Regions from separate parts of the Nonomuraea sp. CA-141351 genome, predicted to be linked through region 1. Evidence: riboswitches for the same ligand, from Rfam matches in the RefSeq annotation. Region 1 holds a riboswitch; each other region holds the start of a gene.
What was found. Region 1 has a riboswitch for thiamine pyrophosphate ahead of ACQPWU_RS00345 (purine-cytosine permease family protein). Riboswitches for the same ligand answer to the same signal wherever they lie in the genome.
Positions count from the first base shown of each region.

Region 2: it holds a riboswitch for thiamine pyrophosphate, as region 1 does, so the genes downstream of both, thiO (glycine oxidase ThiO) here and ACQPWU_RS00345 (purine-cytosine permease family protein) in region 1, are expected to answer to the same signal.
Region 3: it holds a riboswitch for thiamine pyrophosphate, as region 1 does, so the genes downstream of both, tenA (thiaminase II) here and ACQPWU_RS00345 (purine-cytosine permease family protein) in region 1, are expected to answer to the same signal.

Region 1 covers NZ_CP191982.1:69,685-72,949, forward strand. The annotation lists gene ACQPWU_RS00340 (methylated-DNA--[protein]-cysteine S-methyltransferase) at 1-543, shown strand, start outside; gene ACQPWU_RS00345 (purine-cytosine permease family protein) at 509-1,840, opposite strand; TPP riboswitch at 1,831-1,944, opposite strand; gene ACQPWU_RS00350 (rhodanese-like domain-containing protein) at 2,019-2,342, opposite strand; gene ACQPWU_RS00355 (winged helix-turn-helix transcriptional regulator) at 2,339-2,773, opposite strand; gene ACQPWU_RS00360 (MFS transporter) at 2,850-3,265, shown strand, end outside.
Region 2 covers NZ_CP191982.1:4,016,069-4,019,333, reverse strand. The annotation lists gene ACQPWU_RS19090 (Rv2175c family DNA-binding protein) at 1-220, opposite strand, end outside; gene ACQPWU_RS19085 (NAD(P)/FAD-dependent oxidoreductase) at 251-1,414, opposite strand; TPP riboswitch at 1,474-1,590, shown strand; gene thiO (glycine oxidase ThiO) at 1,580-2,710, shown strand; gene thiS (sulfur carrier protein ThiS) at 2,707-2,907, shown strand; gene ACQPWU_RS19070 (thiazole synthase) at 2,900-3,265, shown strand, end outside.
Region 3 covers NZ_CP191982.1:7,077,862-7,081,126, reverse strand. The annotation lists gene ACQPWU_RS33455 (ABC transporter permease) at 1-122, opposite strand, end outside; gene ACQPWU_RS33450 (ABC transporter substrate-binding protein) at 119-1,171, opposite strand; TPP riboswitch at 1,318-1,412, shown strand; gene tenA (thiaminase II) at 1,404-2,087, shown strand; gene ACQPWU_RS33440 (BTAD domain-containing putative transcriptional regulator) at 2,098-3,265, opposite strand, start outside.

The DNA of each region.
Region 1 (3,265 bases):
CGCGTGACCTCCAACACCTATCGAGGTGAGACACCACCTGACATCGCCTTCGGCACCTATGACGGCGCCGTCGGCAGGCTGGTCCTCGCGGTGACGGGCAAGGGCATCGTGGCGTGCAGCTTCGAGCCTGAGAACAATGTGTTCGAGCTGATCACGAGGCATGTGGGCACGTTCATCGGGCCGGACGCGCGCCGGCTCGACCCGGTGCGAAGGGAGCTGGACGCGTACTTCTCGGGCCGCCTGCGCGCGTTCGCCACGCCGGTGAACCTGACGCTGGCCACGTCGTTCGCCCGAACGGTGCTGCAGAAGACGATGGCGGTCCCGTACGGCACGACGACGACGCTGGAGGCGATCGGCGCGAGCATCGGCAGGCCGCGCGCGCTGCGGGCGATCAGCAACGCGCTGGCCTCCAACCCCGTCTGCGTGATCGTGCCGTGCCACCGGGTGGTGCGCGAGGACGGCGGGCTCGGCGACTACGCGGGCGGACCCGCGGCCAAGCAGCACCTGCTCAACGTCGAGAAGCGCGCCCCAGCGAGCCGATGAGCAGCGTCACCAGCGCGGCCACGATGGCCGCGCCGAGCGCGCCGTTCATCCACGGCTGCCGGGTGAAGCCGATGACCTCGCGGACCGACTGCCAGATGGCGTCCCACTGCGGGACCGTGGGCGTGGAGGTCGTCAGCCAGTACGCCACGAAGCCGAGCGCCCACGGCACCAGCCTCGACCAGCGCGAGGGCGCGTTCTCCGCGGTGTTCCAGTCGCGCGAGCCGCCCAGCACGAAGTAGTCCACGGCCAGCACCGCGAACATCGGCACGAACACCGCCCCGATCACCCCCAGGAACGCCCCGTACGAGTTGACGTCCACGAACAGGGCGATCGCGACGGTCAGCACGCCGATGGCGGCGGAGAGAATGCGCCGGTCCACGCGCGGCATCAGGTTCTGCAGCGAGACCGTGGTGGAGTAGACGTTGGCGAACGACTGGTCGGTCTCGCGCAGCACGAGGATGGCGAAGAACAGCGCGCCCAACGGCACGGCGACGAACGGGCCGAACACCGACGTCCCATCGGCCTGCACCACGTCCGCCCCCGCCATGGCCACCGCGTACACGCCGAGCCCCAGGCAGGCCACCTGCGCCAGCGTGTAGCCGCCGACCACACCGGTGAACGCGGCCCTGCCCGACCTGGAGTGCCGGGCGAAGTCCGCCGCCATCGGCACCCACGACACCGACAGCGCGATCACGTAGTCCACGGCCGGGGCGAACGCCGTCCAGGACCCGCCGGTGTGCGCGGGGGCCCGGGTCAGGAAGAACCAGGCGAACCACACCAGCGACACGATCACGCCGATGGTGACGTACCGCCGCAGGATCCGTACCGACCCGAGCGGCCAGATCGTGAGGGCGGTGGTCAGCGCTCCCGCCACGATCACCCACACCTGGTACGGCACCGCCCCGAAGATCGCGCCGGCCGCCTTGGCGATGACCCACAGCTCGAACGCGCCCCAGCCAATCATCTGCACGATGTTCAGGACCGTGGGCACGTACGAGATCCTCGCCCCGAACAGCCCACGCAGCAGCACCATCGCGGGCTGCCCGGTCCGCGTGCCCGGGACGGCGGACAGGCCGACCATGGCCGTGCCGATCAGGCTGCCCACCACGACGGCCACCAGCGCGGCGGCCAGGCTGAGCGGTGCGTTGCCGAGCGGGTCGAGCAGGAGCAGCGCCCCGGAGAAGCCCAGGAGGCTGACCCCGAGGTTCGCCCAGAGCGCACCCTGATCGAGCACGCCAAGGGTCTTGGGCGGCCTGCCCTCGAGAGTCAGGGGAACTTCGTCGGCGACATGCGTCATCGCACACTCCCTACGCCGGCATTACCCGGACAGGTTCAGGCGGTCGGCAGCGGATCTCTTGCTGCCCTCTCAGCCCGGAACCCCGAGCTCCCGCGACGATCTGAAGTTAGCGCCCTCATCATGCCCTAGTGGCGGCAGAAACGCCACAGGGAGGCTTTACGCGCTCTTTTGGACCTTTTTATGCCACGAAGGGCGTTTGACCAGTCTCACTGACCATCGGGCGCCGCGCGTACTCCCACGACTGCATGCCGCCACCGACGTTGACCGCGTCGCGCCCGAGCTGGTTGAGCCAGGCCGCGACCTGCAGGGACCGGCCGCCGACCCGGCAGACGACGTAGACCGTCCGGTCACCGGGCACCTCGTCGACCCGCCCTTGGATCTGGGTCATGGGGATGTGGACTGCCTCCGGCGCGTGCCCGGCGACCCACTCTTCCTGCTCTCGGACGTCGAGCAGGTAGGCGTCGTCGGGAATGGCACTGGCTTCTATCTCAGGAACGGTCATGACTCCATCATCTCGCGCCGCGCGTCGTAGGCGGCACGGGCCGTGGCGATCTCCTGCTGGTGCTCCTCCGTCCACGTGACCAGCGCCTTGATGGTCTGGTGAAGGGTACGGCCGAGCGGTGTCAGCGCGTAGTCCACCCTGGGCGGCACGACGGGATGGACCGTGCGGCTGACCAGACCGTCGCGCTCGAGCTGGCGCAGGGTCACGCTGAGCATGCGCTGGCTGACGCCGTCGATCTCGCGGCGCAGCTGGGTGAAGCGCAGGGTCTGGCAGTCGAGCAGGGCGATCACGAGCAGCGACCACTTGTCCGCGACGCGGTCGAGTATCTGCCGGACCTCGCAGTCCTCACGCGTGTCCCACTGGCGTACGTCGTAGTCGTCTTCCACGGTGCTGTCGCAGTAACCGAGTGATTCCAAAGTGCCTTCTTCCATGACATTTCATGGTCGCCGATGATGTGTCCGGTTACAAGAGATAACCGACCTTCCTAGAAGTAACCGGGAGTTTGTCATGCCTGCTCGCTCTTGGGGCGTGCTGATCGTTCTGTGCGGAGCCATCTTTCTCGAGGGCATCGACGTGGCCATGCTCAACGTCGCCCTCCCGTCCATCAGGGCCGACCTGGGACTGTCCACCGGCGTGCTGAGCGGGGTCGTGAGCGCGTACGTGCTCGGCTACGGCGGCTTCATGCTGCTCGGCGGCCGGGCGGCGGACCTGCTGGGCCGGCGGCGGATGTTCCTGATCTGGCTGGGGGTGTTCCTGGCCTTCTCCGGGCTCGGCGGATTCGCTCATGAGGGGTGGGTGCTGCTGGTGGCCAGGTTCGTCACGGGAGTGGCCGCCGCGTTCATGACCCCCGCCGGGCTCTCCCTGCTCACCACGACCTTCCCCGAGGGCCCGCAGCGGAACCGGGCCCTGCTCATCTACGCCGG
Region 2 (3,265 bases), 3.9 Mb from region 1:
TGCCGGGCAGGCCCTTCATCACGTCCTTTCCATCGAGGAACACCGCAGGCACCTGCGGCCCGCCGCTGCCCCGGCGCACGCCTAGCAGCTTGTGGTCCTTGAGGAGTTGCTTGGCCCGCCCGAGCGAAAGGTCCAGGCGCGAGGCCACTTCGGGGAGAGTGAGCCACTCGGCTACGAGCTGGTCGGTCTCCCGGTCGATCTGTGCAACAGAAAGCGTCACGAAACCACAACTACCACATGGCGTGCTTGCTCAAACAACACAATCCCGTAGGGGGACATCTGGATCTACCAGGCGTTCCGCGTCGAGCCGGTGTCCCGCGTCGATGATTCTGCGTCCCTGCACGAGGTCTCGCGGCCGGTCCACGGCGAGCACCGCGGCGAGCGCGTCGTCGGCCGTGAGCCAGACGGCCGACCACTTGCCCTCCGGGTCGCCGCGGTAGACGAGCCGCTCCCCCGCCGGATGATGGCCGGCGTACTGCACCATGTGCCCGAACTGCTCCGACCAGAAGTACGGAACGGGATCGTACGCCACGTCCTCGCCCAGCAGGCTCGCGGCGGCGACCTCGGGGGCGTTGAGCGCGGTGTCCCAGTGCTCGACCCTGAGCCTGGTCTGCCAGCGGCGCGACCACCAGGCGGCGCAGTCGCCGACCGCGACCGTGTTGGGGAGCGAGGCACGCAGGTGCTCGTCCACGACCACGCCGTTGTGGAGGTCGATGTCGGCACCGGTGAGCCATTCGACGGCCGGGCGCACACCGATGCCCGTGACGACCACGTGGGCGTCCACGAACTCGCCGCCGACCAGGCGCACACCGCCCTCGTCCACGGAGTCGACCATGGTGCCGAGCCGCAGGTCGATGTCGTCGTACCAGCGCTGGGTGCGGGCCCCGATCTCGGCGCCGACGGCGGTCGCGAGCGGCGCCGCGCCCGCCTCGATCACGGTCACCGCGCATCCGGCGCGGCGGGCGGCGGTGGCCACCTCGGCGCCGATCCAGCCCGCGCCGATGATCGCGACGCGGGCGCCCGGGACGAGCATGGCCCTGAGCTCGTGGGCGTCGTCGATCGTGCGCAGCACGTGTTGCGGGCCGTCGCCGGGCAGCCTGATCGGCTCGGCCCCGGTGGCGATGACCAGCCCGTCGTAGCGCACCTCGCCCTCGGTGGTCTCCACGACGCCCGCGCGCAGCGACTTGGCGCTGACGCCGGGGCGGAAGTCCACGTCGATCGCGGCCAGGTCGGTGCCGACGTAGCTGGTGTCGGCGTCGCCGAACAGCACGGCCTTGGACAGCGGCGGGCGGTCGTAGGGGCGATGGCGCTCCTCACCGATCAGAGTGACCCTTCCGTCGAATCCGCGCCCGCGCAGCGCTTCCACGGTGCGCACCCCGGCCAGGCCGGCTCCTACCACCACGACATGATTCACGTTCATGACCCTAACGGGGGCGGTGCCGGGCCGTCGCGCCGAGGCCGTAGGCTGGGGACGAAAAGACGCGCGGGAGTCCGGCCGTAACCGGGCTGAGAGGAAGGCTTCACCGGGCCTTCGACCGCAAGACACCTGATCCGGATCATGCCGGCGAAGGGAGCGCGGATGGATGTGATCGTGGGTGGCGGGGTCGTCGGGCTCTCCGTGGCCTGGCGGCTGGCTCGCGAAGGGCGGCCGGTCACCCTGGTGGACCCCGCTCCGGCCTCGGGTGCCTCGCACGCGGCCGCGGGGATGCTGGCGCCGGTGAGCGAGGTCGCCTACACCGAGCTACCGCTGCTGCGGCTGGGCGTGGCGTCGCTGCGCCGCTGGCCCGCCTTCGCCGCCGAGCTGGCCGCCGACGCGGGCCTGGCGGGTGTCGAGGCCCTGGATCTGCGTTCGGACGGGACGCTCGACGTGGCGTTCGGGGCGGACGACCTGGCGGCTCTGGACGAGCTGGCGGCGTACATGGAGAAGCTCGAGCTGCCCGTCGAGCGGCTGAGCGGGCGCGAGTGCCGCCGCCTGGAGCCCATGCTGGCCCCCTCCGTGCGGGGCGGGCTGCTGGCCCCCGGCGACGCCTGGGTCGACCCGCGCCGGGTGACGGCGGCGCTGCTCGCCGCTCTCGACCGCCTCGAAGTACCGCTGGTACGGGCGCGCGTCAGCGAGCTGCTGCGCGACGGCGACCGCGTCACAGGGGTACGCGTCGAGCCCCCCGGCAGCGCGAGCGCGGTCGCCGGTGAAGGGCCGCCCGAGGTGCGGGCGGAGCGGGTCGTCCTGGCGGCCGGGGCGTGGAGCGCCAGGCTGGCGGAGGTGCCGGTGCGGCCGGTCAAGGGGCAGATCATGCGGTTGCGTTCCCCGCAGCCGCTGCTCACCCGCTGCGTACGCGGCACCGTGCACGGCACGCCGGTCTACCTCGTCCCCCGGGGCGACGGCGAGCTGGTGGTCGGGGCGACCCAGGAGGAGATGGGGTTCGACACCCGGGTGACGGCGGGCGGGCTCTACGAGCTGCTGCGGGACGCCAGGGAGCTGGTGCCGGGCGTCACCGAGCTGGAGGTGGCCGACGTGGTGGCCGGGCTGAGGCCGGGCACGCCGGACAACCTGCCGGTCATCGGCCCGAGCGGCACGCCGGGGCTCGCGCTGGCCACCGGGCACCACCGGGGCGGCGTGCTGCTGGCCCCGCTGACGGCGGACATCCTGCTGGGCCGAGAGGGCGAGCTGGCGGCGCTGTGCGCGCCTGGAAGGTTTCGGGAAATTTCATGATTGTGACGATCAACGGGGCCGCGCACGAGGTGGCCGACGGCACGACCGTGGCGCAGGCCGTACGCACATTGACCTCGGCCACCACCGGAGTGGCCGTGGCCGTGAACGACGAGGTGGTCACGCGGAGCTCGTGGGAGACGACGGCGCTCGGCGACCGTGACCGGGTGGAGGTTCTGACGGCGGTGCAAGGTGGATGATCTGATCATCGCCGGGGAGAAGTTCGCTTCCCGGCTCATCATGGGGACCGGCGGCGCGCCCTCGCTGGAAGTGCTCGACCAGGCGCTGGCCGCGTCCGGCACCGAGCTGACCACGGTGGCCATGCGGCGGCTCGATCCGAGCTCCCGCGGCTCGGTCCTCGACGTGCTGCGCAAGCGGGACATCAAGGTGCTGCCCAACACGGCGGGCTGCTTCACCGCGGGCGAGGCCGTGCTGACGGCGCGGCTGGCCAGGGAGGCGCTCGGCACGAACTGGGTCAAGCTGGAGGTCATCGCCGACGAGCGGACGCTGCTGCCCGATCCGATCGAGACGTTCGACGCGGCGGAGCGGCTGGTGGCC
Region 3 (3,265 bases), 5.8 Mb from region 1:
AGCGCCAGCAGCAGGAACGGGCCCAGCAGGAAGCCGAACTTGATCGGGCGGCGGGGGCGCAGGCGGCGCCGGTTCCGCGCGGGAGCGACGGCGGCCGGCCGGGAGGTGACGAGTGTCATCATGCGCCGCCCTTCAGCGCGTCCGCCTGCACCGACTGGAAGCGCAGGTCGTACAGGTCCTGTGCCTTCAGCGGCGGGTTCCCCGTCTCCTTGGCCAGGATGTCGATGGTCTCCTGGTGCCTGGCGACGGCATCCGACCAGTCGCCCGGGATGTCCGGCTCGCCCGCCAGGTCGACCAGGTACTGGCCGTCGGCGGCGGACAGGCCCTGGTCCTTGACGTAGTAGCCCTCGATCCACTCCTTGGGATGCTCGTAGACCCAGCGCGTGGCTCGTGCCCAGGCGGCGACGTACTCGCGGATCGCGGCGGCCTTGGCCGGGTCCTGCAGGGTGACCGTGCGCACGTAGAGGTGGCCCGGGTCGTCACGCAGACCGTGCCGGATGGTGGTGGCGCCGTCCTTGCCCCACTTGGCGGCGTACCGCTTGATGTTGACGCCGCCGATCGGGGCCACGTCCACCTGCTTGGAGGCCAGCGCGTTCGGGTAGACGTCGCCGGTGCTCGGCAGCTCGACCAGGGTGACGTCGTCCTTGGTGAGCCCGGCCTTCTTCAGCACCTTGAGCACCAGCGCGCCCTGCGCCTGGCCAGGGCTGTATGCGATCTTCTTGCCGCGCAGGTCGGTGAGGGTCTTCACGCTCACCCCCGGCGCGATGCCCAGCTCGTACGTCGGGTGGTTGAGCGGGTCCTTGCGGAACTTGGAGGCCACGATCTTGACGGGCAGGCCGGTCCAGGTCGCGTGGATGGGCGGGATCTCGGCGACCGCGCCGACGTCCAGCGCGTCCGCCCGGAACGCCTCGCTCGTCTGTGGCCCGCCGCTGATGTTGGCCCACTCGATGTCGAACGAGAACTTGTCGATCTGGCCCGAGAGCTGGAGCGCCACCTTGGTCGGCGGGTCTCCGACGATCAACTTGGTGCCCTTGGGCACGGAGGCCGGCAGCGGAGCGTCCGCCGCGAGCGTTGACGCGGGCCGTTCACGCTCGCCGCTCTGACCGCACGCGGCCATCGCGGCGAGCAGGAGTACGGCGAGCGCCGGTCTTAACAGGGAGGAGACAGGCATACGGAATGGTCCTTGTCGTGGGACGGCAGCAAGCCCGCACTCACGATAGGCACGCCCCGACCGCAAAAGCAACATTTCCTACCGATTTATCGGGTATTCTGCTGGTGTGCTCTGGAGGTGGGGAGGGGAGCGAGTCTGCTAACGTCGATCACGACGCGGGGTGCCCGGGCGCCGGGCTGAGATCACACCCGTCGAACCTGATCTAGTTCGCACTAGCGAAGGGACGTCATCGTTGACTTTCTCCGAGAAGATCTGGACGCGCACGGCCACGCTGCTCGACGCGATCCACAACCACCCGTTCAACACCGCCCTCCGCGACGGCACCCTCGACCGGGACCGCTTCGCGTTCTACCTCGTCCAGGACGGGCGCTACCTCGTGGCGTACTCCAAGGTGCTCGCGACCGCCTCGGCCCGCGCCACGGACCCGGCCGACGCCGCGTTCTTCGCCCAGAGCGCGCACACGGCGCTGGTCGTCGAGCGCGGCCTGCACGCCGGTTACCTCGAGGAGTTCGGGCTGACGGCCGGCCAGACGGAGGGGATCGCCACGTCGCCGACCTGCCTGGCCTACTCGTCCTACCTGCAGGCGACGGCGCTCGCCGCCCCGCTACCCGTGCTCGCCGCCGCCGTGCTGCCGTGCTTCTGGGTGTACCAGGACGTCGGTACGGCGCTGCTCGAGCGTACGGCGGGCGCTCCCGGCCACCCGTACCGGACCTGGATCGCCACCTACTCCGACCCGTCCTTCGCGGCCTCGGTGGAGCAGGCCAAGGCGCTCGTGGACCGGCTGGCCGAGCTCGCCGACCCGGCGACGCTCCAGGCGATGGAGGAGGCGTTCTGCCGGGCCACCGAGTACGAGTGGATGTTCTGGGACAGCGCCTGGCGCCTCGAGACCTGGCCCACGGCGCGATGGCTGGCCTGACACCCCGCCGTCACGCGAACGACTCGCTGAGCTCCCTGCGCAGCTCGCGGGCCTGGTGCAGGTAGTGGCGCGCCAGCGCCGTGCGCCCGGCCGACCGGTACAGCTCGCCCAGCGTCTGGTAGGTGTCGGCCTCGCCGCTCCGGTCCCCGAGCTGCTGGAAGATCACCAGCGAGCGCTCCAGCTGGTCGGAGCCGTCCGACCGGTCGCCCCTGGCCACCTGGAGCCCGCCCAGGTTCCGCATCGCGTACGCGCCGCAGTGCCGATCCCCGAGCGACTCGAAGATGTCCAGCGCGTGCCCCTGGAACCGCATGGCCCTGTCGGACTCGGCGACCAGGTCGTACATGCGGCCGAGCTGCATCGACACGCAGCCCTCGCGGTGGGCGTCGCCCAGCTCCTCGGCCAGCCGCAGTGCGTCCCCGAGCCACCTGGAGGCCTGGCGCACGTCACGCAGCGACAGGTGGACGCGCCCGATCGCCTGCCGCGCGTACGCCTCGCCGCTCCTGTCCCCGATGGCCAGGAACATGGCCAGCGCGTGCCTGAAGGACCCGAGCGCCCTGAGATGCCGGCCGGAGAACTGGTTGACGGCCGCCAGCCCGCAGATCGAGATCGCCTCGCTCCGCGTGTCGCCCAGCTCGTGGAAGATGGCTCGCGCCCGCCGGAACATGTCGCCGGCCTCGGCGTACCGGTCCTGGTAGAGGCACACCTGGGCCAGGCCGCGGAGCATGGCCGCCTCGCCGTGGCGGTCGCCGGCCGCGCGGGCGCTGTCCAGGGCGACGCGGTGCGTGACCTGCCACTCCTCCAGGCGGCAGTGCAGATCGAAGTACGGGACCAGGGTCGCGGCCAGCCCCCACGCGGACTGCGCCAGGCCCGCGTCGGCGGCCAGCCGTACCGCCTCCACCAGGGACTCCCGCTCGGCGTCGAACCACGACAGCGGCTCGGCGGTCAGGCGGCCGAGTGTCTCCCGCTCCAGGCTCCAGCGGGGCGCCCCGTCGGACGTCAGCCCGAAGAGGGTGGTCGGCAGCCGCGTGGCGGCGTGCTCGGCGGCGGTCAGCCAGCCGCCGAGCACCCTGATGAGCGCGTGCCGCTCGGCCCCGTCGACGGTCGGGCCGCCCGCCTTCTCCTTCGCGGCGCAGCGGACCAGGTCGTGCAGGCGGTAGCGGGGCTGGCCGACGGGGTCG